DNA from 3 places in the Lentzea sp. NPDC003310 genome. Region 2 is predicted to be linked to each of the others. Evidence: riboswitches for the same ligand, from Rfam matches in the RefSeq annotation. Region 2 holds a riboswitch; each other region holds the start of a gene.
What was found. Region 2 has a riboswitch for glycine ahead of gcvH (glycine cleavage system protein GcvH). Riboswitches for the same ligand answer to the same signal wherever they lie in the genome.
Positions count from the first base shown of each region.

Region 1 (9,763 bases), on a different contig from region 2:
GCGGCCTCGACCAGCACCGCGAGCCCGGCGGAGCCGAGGAACGTCACACCGGTCATGTCCACCACGAAAACGCCACCGTCACCCAGTCCGTTGACGAGGGCTTCGCGCAGAGTCGGCGCCGACACCATGTCGACCTCACCGGACACGGCGAGGACGGTGACTCCGGGCGCCGGCTGCCGCACCTTCAGCTCGATCTGCTCCGCACGTGGGTCCTGCACAGTCACCGAGATACTCCCTCTCACATACAGGGAGCCGCCACGCAGCGGCCCCGATGCGGCTGCTGGCTCAACCGCTGCGGACACCACCGTACGGGAGTGGCCGCTCTACAGGACAGGTCGAGTGGTCCGTACCCGGACAATGGTCGGTTCAAACGCGCCGACTCACTCTTCGTCGGGATTTTTCAGCGCGCCGGTCCGCAACGCCTCCCACAGCTTGCGCGCGACCGCGAACGCGGGCGGCGGCGGCTCGATCACCTCCTCGGCGCTGTCCTCGAGCGACCCGCCGACGACCAGCACCAGCGCCGTGGCCACGTCCCGCAGCTTCACGTTCGCGTGCTGGCTCGCTCGCACCAGCAGCTCGAAGGCCTCGCCGGGCGCACTCGGCCGCGCGCCCATGACCAGGCCCTTCGCCTGCTCGATGTAGCGGCGGTGCTGCACCATCTTGACCATCTGGTCCGCGCGCAGGATCTCGCCCGCGCAGAACTCGACGACCGAGGCCGCGGTCGCGATGAGCGGCTCCATCTCCTCGATCGCCTTGAGGTCGGCGAGCCGCGGCGGGTGGTCGAGGTAGACGGTCAGCACCACCGGGCCGCTGTCGCCCCAGCTGCCCGGCACCGCCACCACGTGCAGGTCGCCCACCTGGCCGGAGGTCTGCCGCTCGTCGCGCGAGGCGACGACGAGCGGTCCCTCGCCCGCGTCCAGCTGGGCCTGGTCCAGTTCGCCCGCGGCGCCGACCGACCGCAGCCGGTGGGCACCCGGCCAGACGCTCAGCCCCACGCCGGGACATCCCTCCGTCTGGGCGCACAGGTGGGTCATCAGCCGGGTGAGCAGCTCGTCGCCGAAGTTCAGCTGGGAGTTCACCAGGCGAGGTTAGGCCCGGCCGAACACGAACACGAGCCGTGCGGTCATCGTCGTACGACGAACGGTTGCGCAGGCAAGGACCTGCGCTTCCGCCGCGCTGCGGGTCCGGACAGCTCGGCGCGCCGATTGATCCAATTAACGCTTTGGACCCGAACACGACACGTGTTCTGAACCACAGTCCGGCAGACTTCGTTCTCAGGGATAACACCGGAGTCCCGGCGCACGACATCCCCGTTGTCACGAAGGGACAGAAATGAGAACCGCCATGGAAACCCAGCCGAAGCAGGACGCGGAGTGCGATTCAGCGCTGCCCACCACGCCGTGCAGCGTCGTGTGGAGCCGGGGCCACGCCTACGTGCTCGAGGGTTTCCGCGCCCGCTGGGTCGGTCGTGACGACCGCGGTCGCCCGCACGCCATCACCGGCGCCGAGATGCAGCGCCGCGGCTGGACGTTCACCCACACGGCCTGAGCCCCACCCCCCGCTGGACCGAACACCGCGCACCACCCGCAACCAGTCGCACAGCGTGCCGTGACGCCATCCGGCAGCCCTTGCGCAGTCACTCGTTTAGAGTGCGGGTGTGCGTGATCCGGCTGATCGCCTGCTGACGATTCCGAACCTGCTCAGCGTGTTGCGGCTGGCCGGTGTTCCGCTCTTCCTCTACCTGCTCCTCGGACCCCGCGCGGACGGCTGGGCGCTGCTCGTCCTCGTCTTCGCGGGCCTGTCCGACTGGCTCGACGGCAAGCTCGCGCGCTGGCTCAACCAGATGAGCCGGCTCGGCGCGCTGCTCGACCCCGCCGCGGACCGCCTCTACGTGTTCTGCACGCTGCTGGCGTTCGTGATCAGGGACATCGTGCCGCTGTGGGTCGCCCTCGTGCTCGTGGGGCGAGAGGTCGTCGTGGGCATCTGCCTGCTCGTGCTGCGGCAACGCGGCTGGGGTCCGTTCGAGGTGACCTACCTGGGCAAGGCCGCGACCTTCAACCTGCTCTACGCCTTCCCCCTGCTGCTGCTCGCGCAGGGGGACTCGGCGTGGGCGCAGGTCGCCCTGCCGTTCGCGTACGCGTTCACGGCCTGGGGCGGAGCGCTCTACCTGTGGTCGGCGCTGCTGTACGTCTACCAGTTCTTCCTGGCCCTGCGGGTCACACCTCGCACGGTCGCGTGAAAAGATCACCCCATACAGGTTCAGCACGAGGAGCGCAGTCAGTTGATTCCCGAGGAGCTTCGTTACACCGAGGAGCACGAGTGGGTCGCCAGCACAGGCGAGAACACCGTGCGCGTCGGCATCACCGACTACGCCCAGGAACAGCTCGGTGACGTGGTCTTCGTCCAGCTGCCCGAGGTCGGTCACACCGTGGCGGCGGGTGACACGTTCGGCGAGGTCGAGTCGACCAAGAGCGTCTCCGACCTCTACTCGCCGCTCGACGGCGAGGTCGTCGCGATCAACGACGCGTTGGTCCAGACGCCCGACTCGGTGAACAGCGACCCGTACGGCGAGGGCTGGATGGTCGAGATCCGGCTGAACGACCCCGAGGCGCTGGAAGGCCTGCTCGACGCGGACGGGTACAAGGCGCTGGTGGAGAAGGAGTGACGTCGATCTTTCGCCGGATCTTCGGCCGGAAGGGGAGCCGCGCTGAAGGCGGTGACCCCAACGCGATAGGTTTTACCGGAAGTGACGGATCCAGCAGCAGGAGGAGAGCTCAGGTGAGCACGAACGACGGCCCAGGCGTTCCGCCGGAGCAGTCCCCGGAGCGGACCTCCGTCTTCCGGGCGGACTTCCTCCAGGAGATGGAAGGCGGCGCCGAGGCGCCCGCACAGGAGCCGGCCGTTGCCGGTGTTGACGCCCTTCCCGCCGGTTCCGCGCTGCTCGTGGTCAAGCGCGGTCCGAACGCCGGTTCCCGGTTCCTGCTGGACCGAGACACGACGAGCGCCGGGCGCCACCCCGACAGCGACATCTTCCTGGACGACGTGACGGTCTCGCGCCGGCACGCCGAGTTCCGCCGGGAGAGCGGCGAGTTCGTCGTCATCGACGTCGGCAGCCTCAACGGCACCTACGTCAACCGCGAGCCGGTCGACCAGGCCGTCCTCGCGAACGGCGACGAGGTCCAGATCGGCAAGTTCCGCCTCGTCTTCCTGACGGGTCCTGGCTCCGCGGGAGCCTGACGCGTGACGGCCGGGCGGCCACAACGCGGGGGGTCGAGCATCGGGGCTGTGCTGGCACAGCTCCGGCCCGAGTTCCCCGACGTCACCATCTCCAAGATCCGCTTCCTGGAAGCGGAGGGGCTGGTCCGCCCGGCACGCACCGCCTCCGGCTACCGCCAGTTCAGCGCGGCGGACGTCGAGAGGCTGCGGTTCGTGCTGTCCGCGCAACGCGACAGGTACCTGCCGCTCAAGGTGATCCGCGAGCAGCTCGACGCCGGTGCGGACGCGGCCGCGTCCTCCACCGTCTCGCGGATCGATCTGCTGGCCCAGACGGGCCTCACCGCCGACCAGCTCTCCCAGCTGGAACGCGACGGTCTGCTGCGCCCCGGTCCCGGCGGCCGGTTCACCGCCGACGACATCACCGCGCTCCGCACGATCCGGACGATGACCGGGCTCGGCGTCGAGCGCGAGCACCTGCGCGCCGTGCGCGCGGCGGCCGACCACGAGGTGGTCGTCCTGAAATCTTTCTCAGATCCCGAGACGGTTCGGGAATTGGCCGACCTCTTCACCTCGTTGCACACGTTGTTGGTGAGGGCGGGTCTGCGTCAGTCCTGATCTAGGGCGAGCGGGTGCCTTCTTGATCACGATCTGCCCGCAACGATTGAGCACTCGGCCCGCTTGGCGGGTAGCGTCGGACAGGTACGCCGGGGGATGCTCGGGTGTGAATCCGGGTCGTCCCCGAACGATAAGAGGGAGGCGAGGCCCGATGAGCGAGATGCGTGTCGTCGGCGTGCGGGTGGAGCTGCCCCAGAACCAGCCGATCCTTCTTCTGCGCGAAACCGAGGGCGAGCGGTACCTGCCGATCTGGATCGGCAGCGTCGAGGCCACGGCGATCGCACTGGAGCAGCAGGGCGTGCGCCCGGCCCGTCCGCTCACCCACGACCTCCTCAAGGACGTCATCGGGGCGCTGGGGCGCAACCTGGAACAGGTGAGGATCACCGATCTGCAGGAGGGCACGTTCTTCGCGGAGCTCGTGTTCGACGGCGACGTGCGGGTGTCCGCGCGGCCCTCGGACTCGGTGGCGCTGGCGTTGCGCGTGGGGGTGCCGATCCACGCCGAGGAGTCGGTGCTGGCCGAGGCCGGCCTGATCATCCCGGACGAGCAGGAGGACGAGGTCGAGAAGTTCCGCGAGTTCCTCGACTCGGTCTCCCCCGAGGACTTCCGCGGAGCGGATACATAGGCACTGTCGCGGAGCGGACACATAGGCACCGTCGCGGGGCAGACTCGCGGTGCGACGCCTGGGACGCCTGTGAGTGAGTTTCGGTGCGTCGCACTCCGTCTCGTATGGGCTGTCGAACGTTCGTTTGGACGTCACCCGACAGGACTACTTTAGGTCGTTATTCTCGCTAAACGATCACTAAACGTCACCTGAACGTCCTAGTTCGGGTGACGGTATGACCCTCCACCTCAGGTTGAGGGTCGTCGCTCCCCGCGCGTCGCGTTGACCTGCCATCGGACCGGTCTTACCGTCGAACTCGAGTGGACGTCGCCGCTTCGCGAGAGTGGACGCGGCGGCTTGACGGTCATGAGTTTCGTGGCCGTTCCGAGGGGAGGCAGGCGTGGTCGAGGAAGCGCCCTTGAGGGCCGAATCCGGGCTGCAGGGTGAACTGTTCCCGGACTCCTCGCTGCCGGACGAGCTCGTCGGTTACCGAGGACCCGCGGCGTGCCAGATCGCGGGCATCACGTACCGGCAGCTCGACTACTGGGCAAGGACAGGGCTGGTCGCCCCGACGGTGCGGATGGCGCACGGCTCGGGCAGCCAGCGGCTGTACTCCTTCAAGGACATCCTGGTCCTCAAGGTCGTGAAGCGACTGCTGGACACCGGCGTCTCGCTGCAGAACATCCGGGTCGCGGTCGACCACCTGCGCCGCCGCGGCGTGCAGGACCTGGCGAGGATCACGCTCTTCTCCGACGGCACCACGGTCTACGAGTGCACCTCGCCGGAGGAGGTCGTCGACCTGCTGCAGGGCGGTCAGGGCGTGTTCGGCATCGCGGTGAGCGGTGCGATGCGCGAGATCTCCGGCACGATCCACGAGTTCCCGGCCGAACGTGCGGACGGCGTCGAGATCGCGCCGATGACCGAGGACGAGCTGACCCGCCGCCGGCGCGAGCGCGCCACCGGCTGATCATGGCCGACCGGCCGTCCCCGGTGGCCGGTCGGCAGCAGCGCGTGGCCGATCGGCGTCCCTACCGTCACGGTCATGACGCACACCCCTTCGTCGCAGGTCGTCAAAGTCCTCGCCGCGGCAGTGCAGCGCGCGTTCCGCCTGGAGTTCGGCTTCCTCGGCACTGAGAACCTGCTGATCTCGCTGATCGACACCACCGGTCCCGGCCGCAAGCTCGGCGTGAGGTCGCTGCGGGCGCAGGCGATGGCACGCGGCACCGAGCACTGGGCGGGCGACGACGGCGGCGTCGTTCCCGAGGCTGATCCGGACGTCACGGCGTTGATGAACGCCGCCTGCGACCATGCCCGCGTGGACACCGTTCTGCCGGTCAGTCGCGCACTGGAGGCGTGTCTCCGTACGGCGATCACGGAAGCGGGCGACGGCGTGCTCACCACGACCCACCTCTCTCTCGCGCTGCTGGCTCAGGACACGGGACGTGCGGCCGACCTGTTCGTCCTGCGCGGGGTGGACGTCGAGGAGACGGCTGCCGCGGTGCGCGCCGACGCCGCGCGGACCTACGCGGAGGTCGAGGAGGCGCCCGCGGTCTGGTTGCTGCGCAAGGCGGGCGCGCTGGAGGGGGAGTCCGGCGGCGGGTACGTGCGCTGGCTGACGCGGCTCGTCGCACGCGGTCAGGGACTGGGCGGGCCGGTGCTGACCGTCGTGCGCAACGAGGCCGAACGGCTCGCGGTCGCCGCCCGGCGCGACCTCTCCTCCCGCGACCTGGTGGCGGCGGTGCTGACGGTCGACGAGCAGGTGCGGGTCGCGGGCCGGACCCTGAAGCCGGAGTTCGAGTCGGGTGGCGCGGCGGCGTTGCGCGCGGCCGGCGTCGACCTGGAGGCGTTGCCCCGGGGCGGGTCCGTCGAACGGGCGGTGGAACGGGCGAAGCTCGTCGCGGCCCGGAGCGGGGACGCCGTGGTGGGCACCCGCCACCTGCTCGTGGCGCTGCGGGACGACCCCGCCGACCCCGTCGCGCCGGCGCTCGCCGGTCTCGCCACTGAGACGTAGGTCGCGTCCCTAGCGACTACCCGGGCTGCCTGCGGGTATTCTTCTCGGGTAGTCGCTGAACTCAGGCGGGAGAGACCGGGTCGCAGAGCCCGGCGCCGAAGGAGCAAGTCCCTCCCCGGGAACCTCTCAGGCATCCAGGACCGCCGAGTGAGACGCCTCTGGAAAGTGGATCCCCGCAAGGGATCCCGCCGACGGTGAAAGCCCGTTCTCGCAACGGGTGAACCTCTCAGGCGCCCCTCGGGGTACGGACAGAGCGGGGAGGGCACCAGGACACGTGTGCCCGCAGCCCCCCGGAGGCGTTTGATGACGCAGGACCGCATTCCGCTCGCCGCTCTCGAGCACGGCACCCCGTTCGCCGACCGCCACGTCGGCCCGCGCCCCGCCGAACTCGCGCGCATCCTCGACGTCATCGGCGTCGGGTCGCTGGAGGAGCTGGCGCAGCACGCGGTGCCTTCGTCCATCCACGAGCGCGACCTCGTGCTGGACCTGCCCGCCCCGGCCACCGAGACCGAGGCGCTCGCGGAGCTGCGCGAGCTCGCGTCGCAGAACCGCCCGATGACCCAGATGATCGGTCTCGGCTACTACGACACCGTGACGCCGGGCGTGATCCTGCGCAACGTCCTGGAAAGCCCCGCCTGGTACACGGCCTACACGCCGTACCAGCCGGAGATCTCGCAGGGCCGCCTCGAAGCGCTGCTGAACTTCCAGACCATGGTGGGCGACCTGACGGGCCTGCCGACCGCGAACGCGTCCATGCTGGACGAGTCGACCGCCGCCGCCGAGGCGATGACGCTGGTGCGCCGCGCCGGCAAGTCCAAGTCGAACAAGTTCGTCGTCGACGCCGACACGCTGCCGCAGACGCTCGCCGTCATCGAGACGCGTGCCGAGCCGCTCGGCATCGAGATCGTCGTCGCCGACCTGTCGCAGGGCATCGAGGGTCTGGGCCTCGGCGGTGACTTCTACGGCGTGCTGCTGTCCTACCCCGGCGCGTCCGGTGTGGTGCGCGACCAGAAGGCGCTGATCGAGGAGATCCACGCCGCCGGTGCGCAGGCCGTCGTGGTCGCCGACCTGCTCGCGCTGACGCTGCTGCGCGCGCCGGGCGAGATCGGCGCGGACGTCGTCGTCGGCACCACCCAGCGCTTCGGCGTCCCGATCGGCTTCGGTGGCCCGCACGCCGGTTACATGGCCGTCCGGTCCGGTCTGGAGCGCCAGCTGCCCGGCCGTCTCGTCGGCGTCTCCGTCGACTCGGACGGCTCGCTGGCCTACCGCCTCGCGCTCCAGACGCGCGAGCAGCACATCCGCCGTGAGAAGGCCACGTCCAACATCTGCACCGCGCAGGTGCTGCTGGCCGTGATCGCGTCCATGTACGCCGTCTACCACGGTCCCGAGGGCCTGAGGTCGATCGCGACCCGCGTGCACCGCCTGGCCACCGTGCTCGCCACGGGCCTGTGCGAGGCCGGGCTGGACGTCGTGCACGGCGAGTTCTTCGACACCGTCGAGGTCCGCGTCGAGGGTCGTGCCGCCGAGGTCGTCGCGAAGGCCCGCGAGGCCGGCATCAACCTCCGTCTCGTGGACGCCGACGTCGTCGCGATCGCCTGCGACGAGAAGACGACCCGCGCGCACGTCATCGCCGTGTGGAACGCGTTCGGTGTCACGGGTGCCGACGTGGACGCGATCGACGCCGACACCGCCGACGGCATCCCGGCCGACCTGCGCCGCACCTCGGACTACCTGACCCACCCGGTCTTCCACGCGCACCGCTCGGAGACGGCCCTGCTGCGCTACCTGCGCGCGCTGTCCGACAAGGACGTCGCCCTGGACCGCAGCATGATCCCGCTCGGCTCCTGCACGATGAAGCTGAACGCCACCGCGGAGATGGAGTCCATCACGTGGCCGGAGTTCTCGACGCTGCACCCGTTCGCGCCGGTCGAGGACGCCGCCGGGCTGCTGAAGATCGTGTCCGACCTGGAGGCGTGGCTCGCCGAGGTCACCGGCTACGACGCCGTCTCGCTGCAGCCGAACGCCGGCTCGCAGGGTGAGTTCGCCGGCCTGCTCGCGATCCGCGCGTACCACCGCGCGAACGGCAACGAGGCTCGCGACGTCTGCCTCATCCCGTCGTCCGCGCACGGCACCAACGCCGCGTCCGCCGTCATGGCCGGCATGCGCGTCGTCGTCGTGAAGTGCGACGACAAGGGCAACATCGACATGGGTCACCTGCGCACCACCGTCGCGGAGCACGCCGACGACCTGGCCGCGATCATGATCACCTACCCGTCGACCCACGGCGTGTACGAGGACACCGTCCGCGAGGTCTGCGGCCTGGTCCACGACGCGGGCGGCCAGGTGTACGTCGACGGCGCGAACCTCAACGCGTTGATCGGCCTGGCCCGCTACGGCAAGTTCGGCTCGGACGTCTCGCACCTGAACCTGCACAAGACGTTCTGCATCCCGCACGGCGGCGGTGGCCCCGGTGTCGGCCCGATCGGCGTGAAGTCCCACCTCGCGCCGTTCCTGCCGAACCACCCGCTGCAGCCGACGGCGGGCCCGGCCACCGGTGTCGGCCCGATCTCCGGCGCCCCGTGGGGTTCCGCGTCGATCCTGCCGATCTCGTGGGCGTACGTGCGCATGATGGGCGGCGACGGCCTGCGTCGCGCCACCCTGACCGCCGTGGCGGCCGCGAACTACGTGGCGCGGAGGTTGGACGAGCACTACCCGGTCCTCTACACCGGCGAGGGCGGCTTCGTCGCCCACGAGTGCATCCTCGACCTGCGCCCGATCACCAAGGCCACCGGCGTGACGGTGGACGACGTCGCGAAGCGCCTCGCCGACTACGGCCTGCACGCGCCGACGATGTCGTTCCCGGTCGCCGGCACGCTGATGGTCGAGCCGACCGAGTCCGAGGACCTGGCCGAGATCGACCGGTTCATCGACGCCATGATCGCCATCAAGCGCGAGATCGACAAGGTCGGCGCCGGCGAGTGGCCCGTCGAGGACAACCCGCTGCGCAACGCCCCGCACACCGCGGCCAGCGTGACCGTCGGCGAGTGGAACCACCCGTACACCCGCGAGGAGGCCGTGTACCCGGCCGGTACCGGTGCTCCGAAGATCTGGCCGCCGGTCCGCCGCATCGACGGCGCGAAGGGCGACCGCAACCTGGTCTGCTCCTGCCCGCCGCTCGAGGCGTACAGCAGCTGATCCGAGTCACGGGAAAGGGGCGCACTCGGGGGTGCGCCCCTTTTCTCATGCTCCGACGGGGCAGGTCTCGTCGCCGCAGTTCTCGTCGGCGCCGATGCCGGGCCGGGACAGGTCGTGCTCGA
Region 1 covers NZ_JBEXNC010000013.1:118,552-128,314, forward strand. The annotation lists gene ABZX02_RS26760 (STAS domain-containing protein) at 1-224, opposite strand, end outside; gene ABZX02_RS26765 (ANTAR domain-containing protein) at 381-1,079, opposite strand; gene ABZX02_RS26770 (hypothetical protein) at 1,345-1,548, shown strand; gene ABZX02_RS26775 (CDP-alcohol phosphatidyltransferase family protein) at 1,658-2,239, shown strand; gene gcvH (glycine cleavage system protein GcvH) at 2,282-2,665, shown strand; gene garA (glycogen accumulation regulator GarA) at 2,779-3,237, shown strand; gene ABZX02_RS26790 (MerR family transcriptional regulator) at 3,286-3,831, shown strand; gene ABZX02_RS26795 (bifunctional nuclease family protein) at 3,983-4,456, shown strand; gene ABZX02_RS26800 (MerR family transcriptional regulator) at 4,836-5,402, shown strand; gene ABZX02_RS26805 (Clp protease N-terminal domain-containing protein) at 5,478-6,446, shown strand; glycine riboswitch at 6,503-6,599, shown strand; glycine riboswitch at 6,603-6,700, shown strand; gene gcvP (aminomethyl-transferring glycine dehydrogenase) at 6,750-9,641, shown strand; gene ABZX02_RS26815 (hypothetical protein) at 9,687-9,763, opposite strand, start outside.
Region 1: another riboswitch for glycine. It lies ahead of gcvP (aminomethyl-transferring glycine dehydrogenase); the one in region 2 lies ahead of gcvH (glycine cleavage system protein GcvH).

Region 2 (9,763 bases):
GTCCGCCGAACTCCGACCAGGTGACCGCATCCCTGCGCCGCTCACGGCCGGCTACTTCGGTGACGAGGGCGATGCGTGGGACGGGTACTTCGTCGGCGCGATGCTCGGCGACGGCGGCATGACGGCGCTGACCCCCGAGTTCCACGGAGATCCTGACGACGGCGCGGTCGCTTTCCTACGTGAATACGCGGCGAAGCACGGTTGCGGCGTCACCGAGACCGCGAACGGGAAGATCGTTCGACTGCGGTTCCCGTTCAAGCAGTGGAAGCGCAACCCGCTGACGGAGGTCCTGCGCGCCTACGACGTGTGGGGCAAGCGGTGCGAGGTCAAGGCACTGCCCACCCGGCCGTTCAGCCGCGAGTTCTGGATCGGTGCGCTCTCCGGGCTGATCGACACGGACGGCTGCGTGCGTGAGCGCGTCAACGCGAAGGGCACGGTCCACGGCGCGGTCGAGTACGGGACGGTGTCCCGCCGACTGGCGGAGCAGGTCTCGGACGCGTTGCTGCGGCTCGGTGTCACCAACATCGTCCGCGAGCGCTCGGTACGTGTGGGCACCGGACACATCCAGGGCCGGCACCCGATCCACATCGTCGAGGTGAACCGCGCCACCGCTCTGGTTCGGCTCGCGGAACTACTGGACCTGCGCATCGGGTACAAGGCCGCAAAGCTCGCACGACTCGCGGAACTGCTGGCGCACGTGGCGCCCGCGCACAGTGAAATGCACGGCTACGACGAAGCGGTCGCACTGGACCGGATCGTGTCGATCGAGGATGGAGGTGAGCGCCCGACCTACTGCGTGACGGTGGAGCCGTCGAACGTCTTCGTGGCGGCAGGTCTGGTCACCGGCAACTGCCTCCGAAACCTCAGGAACTTCGACGAGGCCGGCATGTCCGACGAGGCAGCGGCAGCCGTCGCGGCACGTCTGGCCGACCCCGGCCAGGTAGCGCGCTCGCGGCAGTTCCCGTTCCGCTTCCTCTCCGCGTACGAGGCGGCACCGACCCTGCGCTGGGGCTACGCCCTGGACCAGGCGCTGCAGCTGTCGCTGCGGAACCTGCCCGCACTGCCGGGCCGCTCGCTGGTCCTCGTCGACACCTCGGGGTCGATGACGGGCCTCGGCTTCTCGGCCCGCTCGAAGGTCAGCCCGGTGAAGGCCGCGGCGATCTTCGGCGTCGCCCTGGGCGCGAAGGGCGAGCAGGTCGACGTGGTCGGGTTCGCGGACGGCACGTTCCGGCACGACGTCAAGCAGGGCTCGTCGGTCCTGCGCGGGGTGGAGCGGTTCCTGCAGAGGGTCGGCGAGGTCGGGCACGGCACCGACATCATCGGGTCGCTCAAGCGCTCCTACCGGGGGCACGACCGCGTGTTCATCATCTCGGACATGCAGACGATCTCCGGGCCGTACGGGCAGGGCGTCTCGGACGTCGTGCCGGCGCACGTGCCGGTCTACGGGTTCAACCTGAACGGGTACCAGCGCGCGGCGTACGCCACCGGCACGGCCGGTCGTCACGAGTTCGGCGGCCTGTCCGACGCGACGTTCCGGGCCATCCCCCTGCTCGAGGCGGGCCGGAACGCGGACTGGCCGTTCTGACGGTGTGAGAGCTCTCCCTGACGTGGAGAGCTCTCACACTTACTATCAGTTAGCGTTTTGACCAGCTATGATGCCGTCATGGACTACAACGTGTTCGCGAAGGCGTGCCCGTCACGTCCCACGCTGGAGCACGTCACGGGCAGGTGGGGCGGCCTCACGCTGGGCGTGCTCGTGGACGGCCCGCTGAGGTTCAACGAACTGCGCCGCCGCGTCGACGGGGTCAGCGAGAAGATGCTGTCCCAGACGTTGCAGGCGCTCGAACGCGACGGGCTCGTGCACCGGGAAGCCCAGAACACGAACCCGCCGCGTGTCGACTACAGCCTGACGCCGCTCGGGCGCGAGACGGCGGACAGGCTGCTCGCGCTCATCCAACTGCTGGAGGCGCGCATGCCCGAGGTGCTGGCGGCGCAGGCCGCCTACGACGCTCGCTGAGTCAGCACTCGATCACGTTCACGGCGAGTCCGCCGCGAGCGGTTTCCTTGTACTTCACCGACATGTCCTTGCCGGTGTCGCGCATGGTCTTGATGACCTTGTCGAGCGACACGAAGTGCGAGCCGTCGCCCCGCAACGCCATCCGCACCGCCGTGATGGCCTTGATGGACGCGACGGCGTTGCGCTCGATGCACGGGATCTGCACCAGGCCGCCGATCGGGTCGCACGTGAGGCCCAGGTTGTGCTCCATGGCGATCTCGGCGGCGTTCTCGACCTGTTCCGGGGTGCCGCCGAGCACCTCGGCCAGGCCGCCCGCGGCCATCGAGCAGGCCGAGCCGACCTCGCCCTGGCAGCCGACCTCGGCGCCGGAGATCGAGGCGTTCTCCTTGAACAGCACGCCGATCGCGCCCGCCGTGAGCAGGAACCTGACCACGCCGTCGTCGTTCGCTCCCGGCACGAACTTCGTGTAGTAGTGCAGGACCGCCGGGACGATGCCGGCCGCGCCGTTGGTCGGCGCGGTGACGACGCGGCCGCCCGCCGCGTTCTCCTCGTTGACCGCGAGCGCGAAGAGCGTGACCCAGTCCATGACCCGCAGCGGGTCGGTGACGAAGTGCTCGCTCTCCAAGCGCTTGCGCATCTCGGCGGCGCGGCGGCGGACCTTCAGGCCGCCGGGCAGGGTGCCGTGCTCGGTGCAGCCGCGTTCGACGCACTCCTGCATGACGTGCCAGATGTGCAGGAGTCCTTCCCGCACCTCGGTTTCCGTGCGCCACGACAGCTCGTTGGCCATCATGATCTCGCTGATCGACAGGCCGGTCTCGCGGCAGCGCGCGAGGAGCTGGTCGCCGGTCAGGAACGGGTGCGGCAACGGCGTGGTGTCCGGCTTGATCCGGTCGGTGCCGCTCGCGTTCTCGTCGACGACGAAGCCGCCGCCGATCGAGTAGTAGACGGCGTGCTCGACCGGCTTGCCGCCGCTGAACGCCTCGAAGCTCATCCCGTTGGGGTGCAACGGGAGTGACTTGCGGCGGTGCATGACGAGGTCGCGGTCGTGCGTGAAGCCGATCTCGTGCGTGCCGCCGAGCTTCAGCCGGCCGCCGGAGATGATCTCCTCGACGCGTTCCGCCGCGACGGACGGGTCGACCTCCTCGGGGAGGTTGCCCTCCAGGCCGAGGAACACGGCCTTGGGGCTGCCGTGGCCGTGCCCGGTGGCGCCGAGCGAGCCGAACAGCTGGACGTGCACGCGGTCCACTGTGGACAGGCGGTCGCCGAGCTTGTCGACGAACATCGCGGCCGCGCGCATCGGGCCGACGGTGTGGGAGCTCGACGGTCCGATGCCGACGGAGAACAGGTCGAAAACGCTGATCGCCACTGATCAGTCCTTCGTGGTGGTGGGGCGGTCAGTCAGTGTTGGTGAGCTCGGCGTACTTCGCCGCGGTGAGCAGGTTCTCCGCCGAGTCGACGCGGACCTTGAACAGCCAGCCCTCGCCGTACGGGTCGCTGTTGACGATCGCCGGGTCCTGGACGACGGCGTCGTTGACCTCGATGACCTCGCCGGTGACGGGCGAGAACAGGTCACTGACGGACTTGGTGGACTCGAGCTCGCCGCAGACGGCGTTGGTGACGACCTTGGCACCGACCTCGGGCAGCTGCACGTACACGATGTCGCCGAGGGCGTCGGCGGCGTACTCGGTGATTCCGCAGGTCAGCGGGTCCTGGGTACCCGGCGTCCAGTCGACCCACTCGTGCTCGACGGTGTAGAGCAGGTTGTCGGGGAACTCCACGGCGACTCCTCTGGCTGTGACGGATGCAGGAAACTTGCGCCCCCTCCGCCGTGCAGAGTTGCCTACCCCGAGTGGTCTTGCTGCCTGAGAGTGTGCGGGAGCTTGCCCCTTCGGCGCCCCGACTGCGCTCGTCGAGGTCTCTCCCACGCGGGTTCTGGCGCTCGCGCGCCGCGGCCGGTGTTCAGTTGTCCGGGCCGAACGCTATGTGCGGCCCCCGCCGAGTGTCAACGCGAGACCGTCGAGTGGAACGCGAACCACGCTCAGGTCGCTCTGTCCCAAGTGAACAATCGCGGGGTGCCCGGATAGTGCGATCCGCACAGTGACATGACCTTCCGACTGCCCCACATTGTGAGATGTCGGCCACCGAACGGAGGAGTCATCGTGCGGATCGCAGTTCCCCGCGAGATCAAGAACCACGAGTACCGCGTCGCTCTCACCCCTGCCGGTGCGCACGAGCTGACGAGCCGCGGGCACGACGTGTTCGTCGAGCAGGGCGCCGGTCTGGGCTCCGCGATCACCGACGAGGAGTACCTCGCCGCGGGCGCGAAGATCCTCGCGTCGGCCGACGACGTCTGGGCCGAGGGTGACATGGTCCTCAAGGTCAAGGAGCCGATCGCGGAGGAGTACCCCCGCCTGCGCGCCGGCCAGACCCTCTTCACGTACCTGCACCTCGCCGCCGACAAGCCGCTGACCGAGGCGCTGCTCGCGTCCGGCACGACGGCCATCGCGTACGAGACCGTGCAGCTGCCGAACCGCGCGCTGCCGCTGCTCGCCCCGATGTCCGAGGTCGCGGGCAGGCTCGCCCCGCAGGTCGGCGCGTTCATCCTGATGAAGCCCTCCGGCGGCCGCGGCGTGCTGCCCGGTGGCGTCCCCGGTGTCGCCCCGGCCCGCGTGGTCGTGATCGGCGGCGGCGTGGCGGGCATCAACGCCGCCACGATCGCCGTCGGCATGGGCGCGGACGTGCAGATCCTCGACACCAACGTCGACCGCCTGCGCCAGATCGACGCCCAGTTCCAGGGCCGCCTGCGCACGCTCGCGTCGAACTCGTTCGCGATCGAGCAGGCCGTCCGCGAGGCCGACCTGGTCATCGGCGCCGTGCTCGTCCCCGGTGCCGCCGCGCCGAAGCTGGTCTCGAACGCGCTGGTCGCCGAGATGAAGCCGGGCTCGGTGCTCGTCGACATCGCGATCGACCAGGGCGGTTGCTTCGAGGACTCGCGCGCCACCACGCACGCCGAGCCGACCTACGAGGTCCACAACTCGGTGTTCTACTGCGTCGCGAACATGCCGGGCGCCGTGCCGCGCACCTCGACCTACGCGCTGACCAACGTGACGCTGCCGTACGCGGTCGCGCTGGCCGACAAGGGCTGGGAGAAGGCGCTCAAGGACGACCGTTCGCTCGCCCTGGGCCTCAACGCGCACGCCGGCAAGCTGACCAACGGCCCGGTGGCCGAGGCGACCGGCCTGCCGCACACGCCGCTCGAGTCCGTGATCTGAAAGCCAACTGAATGAGGAAGCCCCCGCACGCGTGAATCGCTGCGGGGGTTTCGCCTATCTGAGGGCGGCGACGCGCGCCTTGATGCCGTCGATCACGCAGTCCAGCCCGAACTCGAACTGCCCCTCGAGCGTCCAGATCTCCTGCACGTCCAGCATCTTCACGTAGTTCGGGTGCTTCTCCCGGTGCAGGTCGGCGATCTTCGCCAGGTCGGGCGGGGGCGAGTCCATCCCACCGCGGGCGACGAAGTTGACCTCCGCGATCGAGTACCCCACGGCGAAGCTGGAGATCGTCGAGATCGACTGCGCCGCCGCGCCCAGCGACAGGCCGGCCCCCAGCATGGTCGTGAGCATCGCGTCGCTCATCGCCACGGCCTTGGGGCCGATGCTGTTGAACTCGCCCTGACCGCGGATCCACCACGGGTGCTTGTGCGCGAGATGACGCATCGCGTGCATCATCCCGCGCACCGCCGTCTCCCAGTCGTCGTCCGGGCCCGGCAGCGGGAACTCGCCGTAGACCTCGTCGAGGCAGAGCTCGATCAGCGCGTCCTTCGTCGGCACGTGCCAGTACAGCGACATGGGCGCCGCGCCGAGCGCCGCCGCGAGCTTGCGCATGGACAGCTTCGCCAGGCCGTCGGCGTCCAGCATCTCCATCGCCTTGCGGACGATGGCCTCCCGGCTCAGGCCGAGGGGCTGGCCGCTGCCGGGCCTGGGCTTGCCGAACCACACGCTCTCCACATCGCGATCCTAGGCACGCCGCAGCAACACGCTGGCCACAACACCTCCCATAAACACGGCGACCGCGCCGATCACGAGGCTCACGCTCATGCCGTTCGAGAACGCCTCCCGCACGACCGCGACGTCCGCGCCGCTGTGCAGCGCCTCGCTCAACGACCGGCCGGGAACGCCGTCCGGCAGCGAGGCCACGAATCGCGCCGACAGAAGTGCGCCGAGCACCGCGATGCCGAACGAGGAACCCAGTTCCGTCAACGTGCCCGACAACCCGGACGCGATGCCGGCGCGTTCCGGCGGGATCGAACCCATCAGCGCGTTCACCGCGACCGGTTGCGACACCCCGACTCCGACGCCGATGAGGACCAGGCCGGCGAGCGTCGGCGGGTAGGTCTCGCCGATCGACAGCAGCAGCACACCGGCCGCGACGACCGTCATGCCGAGCAGCATCGCGCGGCCCGCACCGAGCTTGACGACGAGCTGTCCCAGCGTGTTGCTGGTGACGAGCAACGCGATCGCCATCGGCGCCACGCGCACGCCGGCCTCCAGCGGGCTGTAGCCGAGCACGCCCTGGAGGTGCTGCGTCAGCAGGAAGAGCGAGCCGGCCATGCCGAACGCGGCCAGCACACCCGAGGCGACCGCGCCGGTGAACCGCCGGTTCCGGAAGAACCCGAGGTCGAGCATCGGGTCGGCGGTGTGCCGTTCCCACAGGGCGAACCCGGTCATGGCGACCAGGCCGATCGTGACCGGCACGCCGAACTCGGCCGAGCCGAACCCGTGCTCCGGCACCTCGATCACCGCGTACACGATCGACACCATGCCGACGATCGACAGCACCGAGCCGAGCACGTCGGGCCTGCGCACGGTCGGGTCCTTCGACTCCGGCACCAGGAACGCGACGGCGGCGATCGCGAGCAGCGCCACCGGCACGTTGATCAGGAACACCGAGCCCCACCAGAAGTGCTTGATCAGCGCGCCGCCGATCACCGGCCCCGCTGCGAACCCGAGACTCGTGACGGCGGCCCAGATGCCGATGGCCTTGGGGCGCTCCTTGTCGTCGAACAACTGCATGAGCACGGCGAGCGTGCCCGGCATCAGCACGGCGGCGCCGATGCCCATGAAGCCGCGGGCCGCGATCAACGCCTCGGACGACCCCGCGTACGCCGCCACCGCGCTGCCCGTGCCGAACAGCACCAGGCCGGCCAGCAGAGCGCGCTTGCGGCCGAACCTGTCGCTCAACGAGCCCGTCGTGAGCAGCAGACCCGCCAGTGCGAGCGAGTAGGCGTTGATCATCCACTGGATGTCGGCGGTGCTCGCGTCCAAGCCCGTGGAGATGGACGGGATCGCCACGTTGAGCACGGTGTTGTCCAGCACCACGACCATCACGGACAGGCACAGCACGCCGAGCACGGCCCAGCGTTGCGGGTGCGGGTGCACCACGGCCTTCTCGGTCGTCGAAGTCATCGTTCCTCCCCCTTACGGTGTACGAGGAACTTACAGCGTACGAGACCGCAGGGCGCAAGCGGTTTTCGCTCGGAACAGAAGAGGAACAGACGGGGAGAAAAGAAAGGGCGGCCGCGCTCAACCAGCCTGGGGGTCACTGGGAGCGGGGCCGCCGTCACCAAATATAGCGGGCTTTGGCCGAGCGCGCCCAGCACCCCCGCCGAAACGCGACCCAAAAGTTTCCCCGAGTGGACCACTGCCCGTGTCCGGCCCGTCCAGCAAACGAGTGAATTCCCGATCGCGCGGTGCGGCGAGCAGGGGCTTCGGCCGATGAAGACGGAGTCGGGTGTCCCTCGAAGGGAGATTCCATGGCTGAACCACAGGGATGGATCCACTGCCACGACCCGTTCGGTCGTGACAGGTCGATGACCGTTCTGGTGGAGAACGACCGGGTCCTGCTGGTCACGCCACCGGGCGAGACCGCTGTGATGTCCGCCACCCAGACCCGCCGGTTGGGCTCTCTGCTCGACCAGGCCACGGCGAAGATGTGATGGACGAGACCCTGCGCGACGCGGTGCTGCAACGCCTGGCACTGCTGGACAAGGTCGCGGAGCACGGTGAGGCCGAGGCGCTGGTCCCGTTGGCCCGAGCGGAGATCCACCGCCTCGCGGACGGCTGGCGGCTCCTGCTCACGGTCCACCAGCCCGACGAGGACGGCCGCTGCAAGGCCTGTCCCGGCTGGCTGCGCCGCCGCCGGTGGCCTTGCCAGATCTGGAACATGGCGCACCAGCACCTGATCGGCGAGGGCCTGCCGCACCGCGAACGGCGGCGGCCGTTGCGCAACCCCTTCACTCGATCAGGTGTTATCGAACTGCCGGAGGAGACACCGGCCGAGATGACCACCGAGCTGCCGATCTTGACCGCCGAACACCCGGTGGTGCACCGCGCACCCGTCGTGACTCGTCCCAAGCACGCCTTGCCGGACTGATCCATCAGGCAGGATGGGCCGCATGCATGACGGCAGCGGCCTCATCGCGGTGCAGAACCTGACCAAGCAGTTCGGTCCGGTGACCGCGGTGCAGAACCTGAGCTTCACCGTGTCACCCGGCAGCGTGACGGGCTTCCTCGGCCCGAACGGCGCCGGCAAGACGACGACCCTGCGAATGCTGCTGGGGCTCGTGAAGCCGACGAGCGGCACGGCGACGATCAACGGGAGGCCGTTCCACCAGCTCGGTCACCCCGCCCGCGTGGTGGGCGCGGTGCTGGAGGCGCAGGGCTTCCACCCGAACCGGACGGCGCGCAACCACCTGCGCGTCTACGCGGCGGCGATCGGCGTTCCGGACGCGCAGGCCGACCAGGTCCTCGGACTGGTCGGCCTCTCCGGTGCCGCCGACCGCAACGTCGGCGGGTTCTCGCTGGGCATGAAGCAGCGGATGGCCGTCGCCACCGCGCTGCTCGGCGACCCGCAGGTGCTCGTCCTCGACGAACCGGCGAACGGCCTCGACCCCGAGGGCATCGCGTGGCTGCGGAACTTCCTGCAGTCGTTCGCGCGCATGGGCCGCACCGTGCTGATCTCCAGCCACCTGCTGGCCGAGGTCGAGCAGACCGTGGACCAGGTCGTGATCGTCTCGCGCGGGCAGACGATGTACTACGGCCCGCTGGACCACCTGCGCCAGCAGCAACAGCGCCGCGTCTTCGTGCAGCCGTCGGACATCGGCGCGCTCGCGACGGCGTTGCAGGCGGAGGGCGTCCACGGCCTCGAACAGCTGCCGGACGGCCGTCTCGCGGTGTCCGGAGTGGACTCCAAGCACGTCGCGGACGCCGCGTTGCGCGCGGGCGTGTCCGTGTACGGCATCCAGGAGGAGCAGGCCGACCTGGAGCAGATCTTCTTCCGGCTCACCAGCGGCCAGTACGCCGCGCCCGCGCCGGCTCCGTACCAGCAGCAACAGGGTGGTTGGGCCTGATGGGCAACCTCGTGCAGGCAGAGCTCCGCAAGACCACGACGACCACGCTGTGGTGGGCGCTGCTCATCCCGACCGTGCTGATCGCGCTGGGCGGCGGGCTGCTGTCCGGTCTGCTCGGCCAGTCGTTCGTCGAGGTCTTCTCCTCGTCGGAGGCGGAGCAGCTCTCGGACGCGCTCGGCGTGACGCCGGACCAGTGGAAGTTCGGCGTGCTCGGCATCGGCCGGACGATCAACCTGGCCACGCTGTTCCCGTTGATCTTCGGTGCGCTGGCGGTGGCGAACGAGGTCGGCTCGCGCACGATCACGACGACGTTCCTCACGGCGCCGTCGCGGGTGCAC
Region 2 covers NZ_JBEXNC010000002.1:16,106-25,868, reverse strand. The annotation lists gene ABZX02_RS02760 (LAGLIDADG family homing endonuclease) at 1-1,585, shown strand, start outside; gene ABZX02_RS02755 (helix-turn-helix domain-containing protein) at 1,664-2,017, shown strand; gene ABZX02_RS02750 (L-serine ammonia-lyase) at 2,019-3,383, opposite strand; gene gcvH (glycine cleavage system protein GcvH) at 3,412-3,795, opposite strand; glycine riboswitch at 3,858-3,951, opposite strand; gene ald (alanine dehydrogenase) at 4,177-5,289, shown strand; gene ABZX02_RS02735 (TetR/AcrR family transcriptional regulator) at 5,344-6,024, opposite strand; gene ABZX02_RS02730 (MFS transporter) at 6,034-7,482, opposite strand; gene ABZX02_RS02725 (hypothetical protein) at 7,830-8,012, shown strand; gene ABZX02_RS02720 (hypothetical protein) at 8,012-8,449, shown strand; gene ABZX02_RS02715 (ABC transporter ATP-binding protein) at 8,472-9,425, shown strand; gene ABZX02_RS02710 (hypothetical protein) at 9,425-9,763, shown strand, end outside.

Region 3 (9,763 bases), on a different contig from region 2:
CGGCCGTCCGGCGTCCACGCGGGAGCGCCGTCGGTGACCTCGAGCCACACCGGGTCGGTCTCGACCGCGAGCTCGGTGACGGCACCCGTGTCGGGGGCCAGCGTGTGGATCGTGCGGGTGCGCTGGTCGCGCGTCTGCGTCGTGATCAGCGGGGCGCCACCGGACGACCAGTGCACGTCGTTGAGGTAGTCGAACTCCAGCAGCACGGGCACGAAGGTGCCGTCCAGCGACACCACGTGCAGCGACACGGTGGCGTTCGTCGTGCCGGCCGCCGGGTAGGCGATCTCGGTGGCGGGCGTGGCGGGGTTCGCCGGGTCGGCGATGTACCAGCGCTTCACCTCGGCGTTGTTCACGCGCGCGGCGATGATGCGCGTGCCGTTCGGCTCCCACCAGTAGCCGCGGTAGCGGGACATCTCCTCGGCCGCGATGAACTCGGCGAGGCCGAACGTCACGTCCTCCCCGTCCGGCACGGCGACGGCGGTGTCCTCACCCGACGCCAGCTCGACCACGCGGAGCGTGCCGCGCGTGACGTACGCCACGCGCTGCCCGGTCGGGTCGACGCGCGGGTCGATCACCCCGCCCTCGGTGGGCAGTTCGCGGACCTCGCCACCGACCAGGTCCGCCACGAACAGGCGGCCGGACAACGCGAACGAGGCGACCGACGCGTCCCGGGAGAGGGCGTAGCCGACGATGCCCGCGCCGGACTCGCGCGTGCGCTCGCGGCGTGCCTTCTCCTCCGCCGGCAGGTCCTCCGGATCGGACAGCAGCGCAGCCGGATCGGCGAGCAGCCTCTCGGCGCCGGTGGCCGTGTTCAGCTCCCAGAGCCCGTTCGCACGGCTCGTGGCCGTGGCCGGGCGCAGGAAGAAGACGCGGCCGCCGTCCGCCGACACCGCGAAGGTCCTCGGTGCGCCGACGGTGAACCGCTGGGTGCGCGCCTGTTGGCGCGGGAAGGAGATGTCGTTGCCCACGAGCCCACACTAACCCGCGCACGCGTGCGGCACGGGCGCTGTGACGTGCGCTGCTCCGCACGCCACAGCCTCCAGAGGCGCCTGGGACCGGTGGGGCGACCGGGACACGCCCGGCCCACGTGGCTCTTCGGCGGCAATGGCAACGCGGTGCCGCGAACCCCTGTCTCACGTGGCTCTCGGCGACAGCGTCAACGCATGGCCGCGAACCCCTACCCCACGCGGCTCTTCGGCGGCAACGGGAAGAACCCGCTCGTCCGCCGCACGTACTCGGCGTACCCGGGCCGCCGCGACACGATGTCCTTCTCCAGCAACGGCTTCCCGCTGCCCTTGGCGAGCAGCCACGTCATCACCAGCGGGCCGATGACCGTCGCCGCGCCCCACCACGAGTGCAGCGCGAACAGGAACAGGCCCCACCACACGACCGAGTCGCCGAAGTAGTTCGGGTGCCGCGTGTAGCGCCACAGCCCGCGATCCATCACGGCGCCCTTGTTCGCGGGGTCCGCGCGGAACTGCGAGAGCTGCCAGTCCCCCACGGCCTCGAAGGCGAACCCGACCACCCACACCACGACGCCCACCACGTCCAGCACGCCGAACGGCGCCTCCAGGTGCTGCGCCGCCTGCACCGGCAGCGACACGACCCACATCAGCACGGCCTGCAGCAGGTACACCCGGTACATCCGCAGGCGCGGGTTTCCCTTGGCGCGCTTGAGGATGTCCTGGTACCTCGGGTCCTCGTCCTTGCCGCGGTTGCGCGAGTGGATGTGCACGCCCAGGCGCACACCCCACACGACCGTCAGCGCCGTGACGACCCACTGCCGCGTGGCGTCGCCGTCCGCGAGCAGCAGCGTGATCACCGCGATCACGGCGAACCCGGGACCCCAGACGGAGTCGATCAGGTCGTAGCGCTTGCGGGAGTCCGCGTACAGGAACAACGCGCTCAGCAGCAGCAGAACCGCCACCAGGCTGATCAGGAACGTCATCGGGCCACCAGCTCACGACGCACGCGCGGCATGCCGCTGCGGCCGTTCTCGCTGCGGCGCACCGCGAGGATCTGGTCCACGCCCATCCGTCCCTCCTCGAACGTCAGCGCGCCGCCCGCGAGGTAGAGCCGCCAGACGCGGGCCTGGCCCTCGCCGACGAGCGCCACCACCTCGTCCCAGCGCTCCTCCAGGGTCTCCGCCCACGCGCGCACGGTCCAAACGTAGTGCTCCCGCAACGCGTGCACGTCCCGGATCTCCAGGCCGGCCCCCTCCAGGAAGCCGGTGGTGGCGCTGACCGGACGCATGTGCATGTCCGGCGCGACGTACGACTCGATGAACGCGCCGCCGCCCGGCGCGTTGCGGCCGCGCGACATCTGCTGCAGCAGCAGACGCCCCTCGGGCTTGAGCAGCCGGTGCAGGGTCGCGGCGTACTCCGGGTAGTTCGACTCGCCGACGTGCTCCCCCATCTCGATGGTGGAGATCGCGTCGAACGGCTCGTCGCGCACCTCGCGGTAGTCCTGCAGCCGCACCTCGACGCGGCCCTCCAGGCCCTCGGCGGCGATCCGGCCGAGGATGTGCGCGCGCTGCTGGGCGGAGATCGTCACACCGGTCGCGTGCACGCCGTAGTGCTTCGCCGCGTGGATGATCATCGAACCCCAGCCGCAGCCGACGTCGAGCAGGCGCATGCCCGGTTCGAGGCCGAGCTTGCGGCAGACGAGGTCCAGCTTGTTGTGCTGCGCCTGCTCGAGCGGCTCGTCCTCGGACGTGAAGTACGCGCACGAGTAGGCCATGCTCGGGTCGAGCACGAGCTGGTAGAAGTCGTTGCTCAGGTCGTAGTGGTGCGAGATGGCGTCCCGGTCGCGGCTCTTCGTGTGCAGCGCGCCCTTCAGCCGTGCCTCCTCCTTCGGCGCGTCGGGGTTGGGCCCGAGCACCTTCAACCGGAACGCGAGCCGGGCCACCTCGGTGAGCTTCGGCCGCCGGGTGACGCCCCGGCGCACGAGCCCCCAGATCTGGGAGAGACCGGTCGCGAGATCACCCTCCACGTCGAGCTCCCCGCTCACGTACGCGCGCGCGAGCCCCAGCTCGTTCGGACTCCACACGAGCCTCCGCAACGCGTCGCGCGAGCGGATCACGAGCACCGTGCCGTCCTGCGGCCCGGCGACACTTCCGTCCCAGGCTCGAAATCCGATCGGCACCGGCGCGCCCAGCACCCGTTCGGCCATTCCCGCCAGCTGACCAGCGACGACCACCCTGCACCTCCTGCGTGACCTGGCTCCGCCAGACGTTCGAGACAGGACGAGGTTCGGTTCGTTTCTGAACCGAGACGCAACCACGCCCGTATGGCCTCGATAGAGCGAACGGATGGACAAGGAGGACATGAGTGTGATCCGACGTAACCGCATTGCCATCGGGCTCGCCGCGGGACTCGCAGTTGTGCTGGGTCTGGGTGTCTGGAGCGCCACGGGCAGTGGCACGAACTCCAAGCCGGTGGCACAAACCGAAACCGACCTGGGCGTCCTCGGTGACTACGGCGACGTGGGTCAGCCCCCGGTACTCCAGGAGCCCGCGCAGGCGCCCGAAACCCCCGTGCAGCAGCAGGCCCCCGAGACCCCGGCCGCCCAGCCGGCCGCGCAGCCCCCGGCTGCCGCTCCCGTCAGCTCGTTGAAGCTGGTGGGCAAGCCCGTCGACAAGATGGGCCTCGTGGTCCAGGACGGCGACGGCCGCACGATGTACCGCTTCGACAAGGACGTTCCCAAGCCCGAGGGCAAGTCGAACTGCAACGGCACGTGCGCCACCACGTGGCCGCCGCTGCTGTCGGACACCGTCCCGCAGGTCGAGGGCATCGACTCGAAGCTGGTCTCCCTGATCACCCGCGCCGACGGCAAGAAGCAGGTCGCGATCGACGGCTGGGCCCTCTACGCCTACTCGCAGGACCCGAAGCCGGGTGCCTGGAAGGGCCAGGGCGTCGGCGGTACCTGGTTCGTGATCCAGCCCGACGGCAAGCGCAACGTGGAGTGCCTGCCCCCCGGTGTCACGGCCCCCGCTGCGTAACCCCACAGCATCCCGTTAGGACGGTCCATCTGAGACACACATCACCCTGACACGGTGACACCCCGGCCCTGGGGAAGGGGCCGGGGTTCCCGTCGTTTCGCTCCAGGGACGCAGAACGCGAAGGGCGCCACCGGGAAGTCCCGGTGGCGCCCTTCGTCGTCAGTGCGTCAGAGCGTGGAGTACAGCGGGTGCTTGGCCGCCAGCACCTCGACGCGGGCGCGCAGCTCGTCGAGCGCCGCACCCGGCTTCAGGGCCTCCGCGATCACGTCGGCGACCTCGGTGAAGTCCACCTCGCCGAACCCGCGGGTGGCGAGCGCCGGCGTGCCGATCCGCAGACCGGACGTCACCATCGGCGGACGCGGGTCATTGGGAACGGCGTTGCGGTTGACCGTGATGCCGATCTGGTGCAGGACGTCCTCGGCCTGCTTGCCGTCGAGCTCGGAGTTCACCAGGTCGACCAGGACCAGGTGCACGTCCGTGCCGCCGGTGAGGACCTTCACGCCGGCCTCGGCGACGTCCGCCTGCGAGAGGCGGTCGGCGAGGATCCGCGAGCCCTCCAGCGTGCGGCGCTGGCGGTCGGCGAACTCCGGCGAGGCGGCGTGCTTGAACGCCACGGCCTTGGCCGCGATCACGTGCTCCAGCGGGCCGCCCTGCTGGCCGGGGAACACCGCCGAGTTGATCTTCTTGGCGATGTCGGCCTCGTTCGACAGGATCACGCCACCACGCGGACCGCCGAGGGTCTTGTGGGTCGTGGTCGTCGTGACGTGCGCGTGCGGCACGGGCGACGGGTGCAGACCGGCGGCGACGAGGCCGGCGAAGTGCGCCATGTCGACCATCAGGTAGGCCTCGACCGAGTCCGCGATGCGGCGGAACTCGGCGAAGTCCAGCTGGCGCGGGTAGGCGGACCAGCCCGCGACGATCAGCTTCGGGCGGTGCTCCTGCGCCAGGCGCTCGACCTCGGCCATGTCGACACGGCCGTCGGAGTCGGCGACGTGGTACGGCACGACGTTGTAGAGCTTGCCGGAGAAGTTGATCCGCATGCCGTGGGTCAGGTGACCGCCGTGCGCGAGGTCCAGGCCGAGGATCGTGTCGCCGGGCTGGAGCAGCGCGAACATCGCGGCCGCGTTGGCCTGCGCGCCCGAGTGCGGCTGCACGTTCGCGAAGCCCGCGCCGAAGAGCGACTTGATGCGCTCGATGGCGAGGCGCTCGACGACGTCCACGTGCTCGCAGCCGCCGTAGTAGCGGCGGCCGGGGTAGCCCTCGGCGTACTTGTTCGTCAGCACCGAGCCCTGCGCCTGCAGGACCGACACGGGCGTGAAGTTCTCCGAGGCGATCATCTCGAGCGTGCCCTGCTGGCGCGCCAGCTCGGCCGCGACGGCCTCGGCGACCTCGGGGTCGTACTCCGCGAGGGAAGCGTTGAACTGGTCGGACATCTGGAAGAACTCCCTACTTGGCGCGCTTGTAGAACGGAAGTGCGACGACCTCGACCGGCTGCTTCTTGCCGCGGACGTCCACCAGCAACTGGGTGCCCGGCTCGGCACTGGCCTTGGTCACGTAGGCCATGGCGACGGAATAGCCGAGGGTCGGGGACAGCGCGCCCGACGTCACCTCGCCCACGACCTCGTCGCCGTTCAGCACCGCGTACCCGTGGCGCGGGGCACGGCGCTCGGGGGTCTTCAGCCCGACCAGGACCGAGTCCACACCGGACTCGGCGACCTTGGCGAGCGCGTCGCGGCCCACGAAGTCGCCCGGCTTGTCGAGCTTCACGACGCGGCCGAGGTTCGCGTTGTAGGGCGTGAGCGACGTCGTGAGCTCGTTGCCGTACAAGGGCATCCCGGCTTCGAGGCGCAGCGTGTCGCGGCAGCCGAGACCGCACGGCTTGAGCTCGTGCGCCTGCCCGGCCTCGAGCAGCGCTGCCCACACGGCGGACGCGTCGGCGGGCGCGACGAACAGCTCGAAGCCCTCCTCGCCGGTGTAGCCGGTGCGGGCGAGCAGCGCGTCGACGCCGGCGACCGTGGAGGGGTAGGAGGCGTAGTACTTGACCGTCGAGAGGTCCGTGTCGGTGAGGCCCGAAAGGATCTCGACCGACTTCGGGCCCTGGATCGCGATCAGCGCGTAGTCCGTGGACTTGTCGGTGACGACGGTGTCGAACCCGGCGGCGCGCTCGACCAGTGCTTCAGCCACCACTGAAGCGTTGGAGGCGTTCGCGACGACCATGAACTCCTCGTCGCCGAGGCGGTACACGATCAGGTCGTCGATCACGCCGCCGTCGGCCTGCGTGATCATCGTGTAGCGCGCCTTGCCGACCGCGAGCGCGGAGATGTGGCCGACGAGCGCGAAGTCGAGGGCCTCCCCCGCCTGCGGACCGGTCAGCACGATCTCACCCATGTGCGTGAGGTCGAACAGGCCCGCGGTCTGGCGCACGGCGTGGTGCTCCGCGAGCTCGGACGAGTAGCGCAGCGGCATCCGCCAGCCCGCGAAGTCGGTGAACATCGCGCCGAGCTGCTCGTGCTCGGCGTTCAGAGGCGTGAGGCGGGACATCAGAACGCTCCTCCAGGGTGCGCCGAAGAGCCGGACGCGGCCGGCTGAGGCATCAGAAGAATGACACGGTCCATCGGAGACTCCTCACTAGAGCGAGCCTCCCCCTCTGTCATGAGCCTGAGAGCTTCACCACCGCAGTGGTTTGCACCGTGGGCGAGGCTGCCGAGCAGCCTGCTTTTCAGAGTTGCCTGCGTCGCGCGGTACCTGTACCTGAGAGATTCCGGGGAGGAGTTGCTCCTACGGTGCTCCCACTCAAGGGAGCTCTCCCGCGCGACATCGACGGCCGTGTTCAGTTGGTAGCCCCAGACGCTAGCAGGCCAAACGTCACAACGGCACGCCCTGAGCGGTCTTCTCGACCACCTTGCGCTCCGCCCAGAAGGACAGGAACGGGATCGTGCCGGCGAGCAGCACCAGCAGGGTGCCCTTGATCGACCACCGGAGCTTCAGCGCCAGGTCGACCGAAAGCACCAGGTAGATGGCGTAGAGGAAGCCGTGGATCGGGCCGACGACCTTCATCGCGCCACCCATGTCCGCGGCGTACTTGAGCACCATCGCCACGACCAGGAGCAGCAGGAAGACTCCGACCACGTAAGCCATGACCCTGAACCGGGTCAACGCACCCTTCATCTGCCCGCCTTCGCTCAACGACCGTCCCGCGCGTTGAGGTCCGCGAGCATGCGGTTGTAGGCCGCGAGCTCCGCGTCTTCGTCATCGTCGAACTGCTCGACAGGCGCGGGTTTGACGGCGACAACCGTACTTACCGGCGAAGGAGCGGCTGCAACCGGCTCGGGTGAGAGAGCCTCGTCACGGCGTTCGCGCGCGAGCTTGCGGAAGCGCCACACCATGAAGAGGGGGAAGAGGCCGAAGAGCGGCCACTGGAGCACGTACCCGAGGTTCTGGAACGTGCCGCTGGCGGACTCGAAGCGCTGCCACTGCCACCAGGCGAGCCCGCAACAGACGATCAACGCCGCCAGACAGGCGAGCGCGATCAGCACACGTTGGGGGGTAAGGAGGCCGCGCACGACCTCAAGACTACTTGGGTGAGGCCTCCTGATGGAGGCCACCCCGTGGGGTGTGAGGGCCTCGGCCCTCAGCTGAGGAACACGGCGGACGAACGTTCGGCGAGCGCGCCCCGCACGGACGCGCGTGCCCGTTCAACGAGTGGATACAGGGCTGCCGCCTCCGACAGCCCGTTCCGCTACTACGCCACGCCGTCCCGGCGCTGCCTCTGCAGACGTGCGACGCACCAGGCCGCGGCGGAGCCACGACGAAGGTGCTGGAGAACCGTCATCGGTCCCAGGCGCCTCCCGAGGTCGGCAGGCGTGAGGCCGGCCGCGCGGTAGTCGAGCGCGCGCTGGTCCAACGGGCTGATGCCCGCGTCCCACCACTGCTCGGCCTCGGCGACGTCGCCCACCAGCTGCCAGTAGCTCGCCGCGGCGGCGAGCAGTGCCTCGGGTGCCTCCGGCGCCCGCTTGCGCATCGCGGCCACGTAGGCCGGATCCGCCGAGTCGACCTTGACCAAGCCACGCGACCCACTCCTGCCTCCCCGCTGCACGGGGATGCCGGGCGCCGAGGGGGGAGCCTCCGCGAGCCACGCGTTCTTGATCCGGTTCACCTCCTGCATCTCTGCGTCGTCAGACCGTTCAGCCGCCCACTGCTGCAACAGCTCGTGGACCCCGGAGTCCTCGACCATCAATGCCTCCTCGTCGGTCGGGGATCGGCCATTGCAGCGGAAGGTATTCGGTAGGTCTGACAATCGCCAGACCCTGAATCCCCAGAACACCCGTTACCAGTGCGTGATTGGCCTCATTCCACCCGTCCGGCGCAACGCGGAGGGCTGAAGATCACCGTCCGTGACTAGCTGAGCGGGGTGGCCGTCCCGAAGAGGCTGCGGACGAAGGTGATGATCGACTCCGCGCCCTGACGCAGCCAGCCGAGGACCTGCTGCACCGCCGAAGCGGACTGCTCGGGCTGGGTGATCAGGAGGAACAGCACCAGCGCGACGCCCGCCAGCACTAGCACCTTCTTGAGGTTCACAGGTACCTCTCCGTCCGTGTCGTTCACCGGTCGGGCGGCCGACCGCCCGTGTCACCCGTCATGGTCCCTCATTCACCCGGCCGATGAACAACGACCACGCCAAACTCGTCACAGGATCCGCCAGGGACGCACGCCTGCACGACGTCCAATGTCACCCGAATGGCGGCTAAAGACGGGCCTCAGCAGCGCCGATGTCCTGGGCACGAGGTGAACACGGACACCCTCGCATCCCACAGCTTGGAAGAAGGACTGTTGCACCGGGGCTCACCCGGATGCCGACCGTGCCCGATCACGCACCGTCACGCCGTCGTGGCGCCTTTAATACGCACCCGACCATTCATCCAATTACTCCAGACCGCCTCAGTTCCATAATCCGGTCCTCTGCCACACCCATGTCGGCAAGCACTTCCGCGGTGTTCGTCCCCGGCGGGACCGGGGGCGTCGGAACGGCCGCCGGAGTGCGGTCGAAGCGGGGCGCCGGAGCCGGGTGGGCCACCCCGGACACGTCCACGAAAGTGTCTCGGGCGGCGTTGTACGGGTGAACCGCCGCCTCGGCCGGGGTCAGCACCGGCGCCAGGCACGCGTCCGTGTCCCGCGCCAGGTCCGCCCACTCGTCCCGCGGCCGGGTCTTCACCGCCGCCGCGATGCGCTCGCGCAGCTCGGGCCAGTTCGCCGGGTCGTTGCGACTCGGCGCCTCCTGCAGGCCCAGCACGCGGACCAGGTCGGCGTAGAACTTCTCCTCCAGCGCGCCGATCGCCACGTACCTGCCGTCGGCCGCCTCGTAGACGTCGTAGAACGGCACCCCGCCGTCGAGCATGTTCTCGCCGCGCCCGCCGGACCACAGGCCCGCGGACCGCATGCCGTGCAGGAACGTCGTCAGCAGCGCCGCGCCGTCGACCATGGCCGTGTCGACGACCTGGCCGCGTCCGGAGCGCTCCCGTTCGTACAGCGCGGCCAGCACGCCGAGGGCGAGCAGCAGCCCTCCCCCGCCGAAGTCGCCGAGCAGGTTGATGGGGAACGACGGCGGCCCGCCGGCCCGTCCCAACGGCTCCAGAGCGCCCGCCACGGCGATGTAGTTGATGTCGTGGCCCGCCCGGTCGGCCAGCGGCCCGTCCTGCCCCCAACCGGTCATGCGCCCATATACAAGGCGCGGGTTGCGGGCGAGGGCCTGGGCGGGGCCGATGC
Region 3 covers NZ_JBEXNC010000017.1:227,713-237,475, forward strand. The annotation lists gene ABZX02_RS32550 (prolyl oligopeptidase family serine peptidase) at 1-968, opposite strand, end outside; gene ABZX02_RS32555 (DUF1295 domain-containing protein) at 1,178-1,948, opposite strand; gene ABZX02_RS32560 (cyclopropane-fatty-acyl-phospholipid synthase family protein) at 1,945-3,171, opposite strand; gene ABZX02_RS32565 (hypothetical protein) at 3,326-4,000, shown strand; gene glyA (serine hydroxymethyltransferase) at 4,168-5,433, opposite strand; gene gcvT (glycine cleavage system aminomethyltransferase GcvT) at 5,447-6,541, opposite strand; glycine riboswitch at 6,730-6,820, opposite strand; gene ABZX02_RS32580 (DUF3817 domain-containing protein) at 6,866-7,168, opposite strand; gene ABZX02_RS32585 (hypothetical protein) at 7,183-7,536, opposite strand; gene ABZX02_RS32590 (transcriptional regulator) at 7,743-8,234, opposite strand; gene ABZX02_RS32595 (hypothetical protein) at 8,399-8,578, opposite strand; gene ABZX02_RS32600 (CaiB/BaiF CoA-transferase family protein) at 8,916-9,763, opposite strand, start outside.
Region 3: another riboswitch for glycine. It lies ahead of gcvT (glycine cleavage system aminomethyltransferase GcvT); the one in region 2 lies ahead of gcvH (glycine cleavage system protein GcvH).